2 regions of the Agrobacterium sp. 6Ca8 genome follow, and region 1 is predicted to be linked to the other one. Evidence: predicted binding sites of a transcription regulator. Region 1 holds the regulator's gene; the other holds the start of a gene.

Region 1 (3,208 bases):
CTGGAAACGGAATGCAACCGGGCAGAAGAAAGCATCGACCGCCGTGAACTTTTGACCGGCAAGATATGGCCCGCCGAATTTTGTGAGACCCTCGCTCCACAACGCATCGATCCGCTTTATATCGGCTTTAAGCCCGGCATCGCCGCCCCTGGGTTTGACCCGAATGCCCACCGACATGGGATAGAGATTGCGCAGCGAGGAAAAGCCGGCATGCATCTCACTTGCGGCCGAACGCGACCAGGCCCTGGCATGCTTGTCGCTTGCCCAGACACCCTGGTGTCTTTCAGCAAGATATTCGACGATCGAAAGCGTTTCCCAAACCGTCATACCCTCATCGACCAGGCAGGGCACCTTGCCCGTCGGCGAAAAGGAGGAGAAGGAGACGCCTTCGCCGAACGGAATGAGCTTTTCATCAAAGGCGATACCGAGCGTGCGCATCAATACCCACGGCCGTAGCGACCATGAAGAATAGTTCTTGTTGGCTATATAAAGATCGTACATGGCGTATCTCCCGGATATGACGCGTATTTCTACACCTGCCAAGCGTTCACGGAATATCGAAAATTATCCATGGCTCCCATAAACGCCGTTGATGAATGGTGATGTGGGGTCGCCGAGAGCGCGCCTTGCGATAAGTCACCCTTTGGTGACGACTAAAACTGACTGCGCAACACGACAGAACAACGTCGCTAAAAAACAGCGGATGTGATCGCTTCGACAATTACAGCGAGCAGCCCATTCGCTACCACGCCTGTAGCGAAACCGAAGCATCTTTATGGAGCAGGAACTCAGTTTAGAAAGGGCAACGCGCATAGGCTGAATGGCGCATATGTTCGTGCACCCGCAAAAGCACGCCACGTTTGGAAACAGCCAAACCCGATATAGGCGCCATCTTCACGATGACGCCTATCGTAAAGCGAATACGTTCGGTTCGATAAGATCAATGGTAGCGGCGGATCAGCCCAACCAGCTTGCCCTGAATTTTCACCCGGTCGGGCCCGAAGATACGGGTCTCATAGGCTGGGTTTGCCGCCTCGAGCGCAATGGAGGCTCCCTTGCGGCGGAAGCGCTTCAGCGTGGCTTCTTCGTCATCCACCAGAGCCACAACGATATCCCCGGGATTGGCAGTGTTGCCGTTGCGGATGATGACTGTGTCGCCGTCGAAAATGCCGGCCTCGATCATCGAATCACCCTTGACCTCAAGCGCGTAATGTTCGCCCGTGCCAAGCATGTCTACTGGCACTGCCACATCATGGGTGTTGTTCTGTATGGCGGAAATCGGCACGCCCGCAGCGATGCGGCCCATGACCGGCACGGTGACAGCCCCGCCCAGATCATTGGCCGGCGTCTTGGGGGCAGGGGCCGGTTCCGGCGTCTTGGGCTTGCCAAGGCTGCCTTCGATAACGCTTGGCGAAAAGCCGCGCTGCGGCCTTGCACCCGGCGTATAAGCCTCGGGCAGCTTGATGACTTCCAGCGCCCGAGCTCTATTCGGTAGCCGACGAATGAACCCGCGCTCTTCGAGAGCGGTTATCAGGCGGTGGATGCCGGATTTCGAAGCAAGATCGAGTGCGTCCTTCATTTCATCGAAGGAGGGCGGCACGCCGGACTCTTTCATTCGTTCATGAATGAAGAGAAGCAATTCCTGCTGTTTGCGCGTGAGCATGAGGAAAACACCCTTTAGAATCGTAGTGGAAGTCGCGAAACAAATACAGAACGAACACTATATGTTCCATATGTGTTCTGCAATCCCCTAAAATTTCGTGAAGGTGCCATCTGTTGCTGTGATGATTTGCCTCATAGCACGCAATTGTGCTTTTGTGCGGTCGAAACCGTCCCGGCATGCTCCGGGCGGAAGGCCAGCAGGATACATGTCATGACGAAACCCTATAGCGTTGACCATCTCGTTTTGCCCGTGGAAGTCATAGGCGTCTCCGTGAAGCGCCTCGTCAGTCTTGGCTTTACGGTTGCGCCGGAGGCTCTGCATCCTTTCGGCACCCAAAATGCCTGCGTATTTTTCGCCGATGGCACCTATCTGGAGCCGCTCGCAATTGCTGATCCGGCTAAATATAATGCCTCAATAGAGAGGGGTGATGTGTTCACCGGCAGGGATGTGGCCTTCCGGCAACGGGACGGGCAGGAGGGTTTTTCGGCTCTTGTCGCCAGGACTGAAGACGCCTTGGTTGACCATGAGCGGTTTCGGGCAGCCGGCCTTTCGGCGGGCGATGTTTTCGAGTTTTCGCGGCCTGTTCGGATGCCGGATGGCTCGCAAGGCGAGGCGGCGTTCCGGCTTGCTTTTGCGGCAAGCGGGGCGGCCGCGGATTTCTTTTTGTTCAGTTGTCAACGGCTTTAAGCCCTTCCGGGCGATCGCACCATGCTGGAGCGCCACGCCAATGGTGTCACCGGCCTCAGTGAAATCGTCCTGTTTTCCGGCGGCAATATGGAGGTGGCGGGCCTGATCGAGACAGTGTTTGCCTGTGAAGACAAAAGGTCTCCGGGCGGTGATATGGTTTTTGCGACCGGCAATGCCAGCATCAGATTGACCGGAAAACCGCCTTTCGGCGGGCAGGCCCTGAATGCTCAGGACGGCAACGAAGGAGGATTGCGCGGCGCGGGCATCGTCTTTTCGTCACACGATCTTGCCGTGACAGAGGCGGTGCTTGCTGCTAATGGCGTGTCCTGCGCAAAAGCGGACGGCCGTCTGGTGGTGCCCGCGGCACCCGGTCAGGGCGTTGCCTTCGCCTTCGAGGAAAAATGATGAGCGTTACGAACAATCTTAAAGTCACTGCCGGCGACGGCGCCAGCAAGGTTTCCTTCTCGAATACCGAGCGGTTTTCGCTGATTGCCGGTCCGTGCCAGATGGAAAGCCGCGAACATGCCTTCATGATCGCTGGCGTCCTGAAGGAGCTTTGCGACAAGCTGGGAATAGGGCTTGTCTACAAGTCCTCTTTCGACAAGGCGAACCGCACTTCGCTTTCCGGAAAACGCGGCATCGGCCTGGATAACGCGATGCAGGTTTTTGCCGATCTCAAGAAGGAATTCGGTTTTCCTGTTCTGACCGACATCCACACGGAAGAGCAATGCGCCGTCGTTTCCGAGGTGGTGGACGTGCTGCAGATTCCGGCGTTCCTCAGCCGCCAGACCGATCTTCTCGTTGCTGCCGCCAAGACCGGCCGCGTCATCAACGTCAAGAAAGGCCAGTTTCTGGCGC
Region 2 (3,208 bases), 110 kb from region 1:
CGGCCTCATCATGCTGGTTAAGGACAAGGGCAGCGATATCGCCATTCTGCGCACCATGGGCGCCAGTTCCGGTGCCGTCATGCGTATCTTCTTCATGACGGGAGCTGCCATCGGTACCGTGGGCACATTCGCCGGTGTGGCACTTGGCGTCATCGTCTGCCTCAATGTGGAATCCATCCGGCAGTTCTTCTCCTGGGTGTCAGGCACGGTGCTGTTTGATCCGCAGCTCTATTTCCTCAGCCAGCTTCCGGCCGAAATGGATATCAGCGAGACCATTACCGTCGTCATCATGGCGCTGACGCTTTCTTTCCTGGCAACCATCTTTCCGGCATGGCGGGCTTCCAAGCTCGATCCGGTGCAGGCCCTGCGTTACGAATAAGGACCGCTTCACAATATGGCAAAAAAATCAGTGCTGCGGCTTACCGGCGTCGAGAGGACCTATGGTCAGGGCGAGACGTCGCTCTCCATTCTGCGCAAGGCCGATTTCGAGTTGAAGAGTGGTGAGATGGTGGCGCTTGTTGCCCCCTCGGGCACCGGCAAATCCACGCTGTTGCATCTCGCTGGGCTTCTCGAACATCCGGATGCTGGCGAGGTTTTCATCAATGACGCGCCGTGCAATGGTCTGCCGGATGAAAAGCGCACGGCGATCCGCCGCAGCGACATCGGTTTCGTCTACCAGTTCCATCATCTGCTGCCGGAGTTCACGGCGGTGGAGAATGTGATGATGCCGCAGCTCATCGCCGGTTTGACGCAGGGCGAGGCCCGCAAGCGTGCGAGCGCGCTGCTCGATTACATGCGCGTCGGCCATCGCGGCGAACATCGCCCGGCTGAGCTTTCCGGCGGTGAACAGCAACGTGTGGCGATTGCGCGTGCCGTTGCCAACGCACCGCTCCTGCTTCTCGCCGACGAGCCGACCGGCAATCTCGATCCCGAGACCGCGCATTACGTGTTCGACGCGCTGGAGGCGCTGGTGCGCCAGTCCGGCCTTGCCGCACTGATCGCCACCCATAATCACGAGCTTGCCAACCGCATGGACCGCCGCGTGACGCTTGCAGACGGCAAGATCGTAGACTTCTGATCGTGATGCAGTAAGGCGACCATAACGCCGCCTTTGCGATCTTTTCTGCGGCTGAGTCTGTCTACGGTCAGGTTTCCCGCAAGGCCACTCGTCCTTCCACAATTGAATTTTCACGAACCCGTAGGTGTTTTTGCCTCCGGGTTTTTTGCTTTGGAGTCAGTGGCTTGCCATTCACGAAGGTGGAACCGCAGCCGATTCTGCCGCGTTAGCAAGGGGAATATTGGTAAAAGCCTGTTGACAATCGAACAAAATGAGAACAAAGTTAGAACATAACGAGTAAGGAGAGACCAATGACTGATTTCATCCGTGACGTTGCCGCTTTCGCCTCCATCGCTGTGTTCGTCGCCAGCTTTTCGGTGATCCTCACTGCCCTGTGAAGGGCACACCGGCGCAGAAGCCTGTATAGACGCCGAAAGGCGGTGGACTTTGAAGGCCGAAAATCGGAAAATCGCCCCCTCGATTCAGAATGACAGGATGACGATATGGGCGAGACGGTTACGCGTGGAGAGACCTCTGGCGAAACGCTGAAAACACCCGGTTTCGTCCATCTGCGGGTTCACTCCGCTTACTCCCTGCTTGAGGGGGCTTTACCCCTCAAGAAAATCATGTCCAAGGCCGTTGCAGACGGCCAGCCAGCCATAGCCATTACCGACACCAACAATCTTTTCGTCGCGCTGGAGTTTTCCGAAAAGGCGCGTGACGAGGGCTTGCAGCCTATTATCGGCTGTCAGGTGTCGATCGACATGCAGGATGCGGTGGATGATCGCCGCAACCACAACAGCCACCTTGCCAAGCTTCCAGCCATCGTGCTGCTCGCGGCTGATGCCGGAGGGTACGAGCGGCTGGTGGACCTTATCAGCCGCGCCTATCTGGAAGGCGAAAGCGGTGGCCAGTCCGTGCATATTACCCGTGCATGGCTGGAGGAAGCCTCCAATGCCGGGCTGATTGTGCTGACGGGTGCCTCCGGTGGTCCGGTGGATATGGCTCTGAAGGAAGGGCATACGGCGCAGGCGAGAGAACGCCTGCTGGCGCTGAAATCACTCTTCGGTGATAAGCTTTATATCGAGTTGCAGCGTCAGTCCGGTTTCGACCGCGCCCATGAGCGGCGTATGATCGGGCTTGCCTATGAACATGATATTCCGCTGGTCGCCACCAACGAGGCCTTCTTCCCTTCGAGGGCCGATTATGAGGCGCATGATGCATTGATGGCGGTGGCGCATAACGCCATCGTTTCGGATGACAGCCGGTTCCGCCTGACCCCCGACCATTATATGAAAAGCCGTGAGGAGATGGCGGAGCTGTTTGCCGACCTTCCGGAGGCACTGGAAAACACCGTCGAAATCGCAATGCGTTGCTCGTATGTGCTGAAGAAGCGTGGGCCGATCCTGCCGCGCTTCACCGGTGCCAGCGACGATCCCGAAGCGGCGCAACGGGCAGAGGCCGAAGAGCTTCGCCGTCAGGCCGTCGAAGGTCTTGATCTTCGCCTTGCGGCCCTCGGCATGGCACCTGGCTACACAGAGCAGGAATATCGCGACAGGCTGGATTTCGAGCTTGGCGTCATCGAACGCATGGGTTTTCCCGGTTACTTCCTGATCGTTGCGGACTTCATCAAATGGGCCAAGCAGCAGGATATTCCAGTCGGCCCCGGCCGCGGTTCGGGTGCAGGCTCGCTCGTGGCCTATGCGCTGACCATCACCGATGTCGATCCTCTGCGCTTCTCGCTGCTGTTCGAACGCTTCCTCAATCCCGAACGCGTGTCGATGCCCGACTTCGATATCGACTTCTGCCAGGACCGCCGCGAAGAGGTGATCCGCTACGTGCAGCGCAAATATGGCCGCGAGCAGGTGGCGCAGATCATTACCTTCGGTTCGTTGCAGGCTCGCGCGGCATTGCGCGACGTCGGCCGCGTGCTGGAAATGCCCTATGGACAGGTGGACAAGATCTGCAAGCTGGTCCCCAACAACCCGGCCAATCCGACGCCGCTGTCAAAAGCGATCGAGGAAGAGCCGCGCCTGCAGGAAGAGGCGGACAAGGAACCCGTCGTTGCCCGACTTCTGGATATCGCCCAGAAGATCGAGGGGCTTTACCGTCACGCCTCCACCCATGCTGCCGGTATCGTCATCGGTGACC

What was found. Region 1 encodes LexA, which represses DNA repair genes until DNA is damaged. Its sites were predicted from a motif close to TGTTCNNNNTGTGTTCNG; they were not measured.
Region 2: the regulator LexA is predicted to act here: its motif matches at 1,331-1,348, upstream of dnaE (DNA polymerase III subunit alpha).

What each region holds. Positions count from the first base shown of each region.
Region 1 is NZ_AP026433.1:1,075,572-1,078,779, forward strand. Features, by position in the region: gene ACZ5A6_RS05355 (glutathione S-transferase family protein) at 1-501, opposite strand, end outside; gene lexA (transcriptional repressor LexA) at 941-1,663, opposite strand; partial or broken gene ACZ5A6_RS05365 (VOC family protein) at 1,874-2,755, shown strand; gene kdsA (3-deoxy-8-phosphooctulonate synthase) at 2,755-3,208, shown strand, end outside.
Region 2 is NZ_AP026433.1:967,702-970,909, forward strand. Features, by position in the region: gene ACZ5A6_RS04845 (lipoprotein-releasing ABC transporter permease subunit) at 1-379, shown strand, start outside; gene ACZ5A6_RS04850 (ABC transporter ATP-binding protein) at 395-1,078, shown strand; gene dnaE (DNA polymerase III subunit alpha) at 1,561-3,208, shown strand, end outside.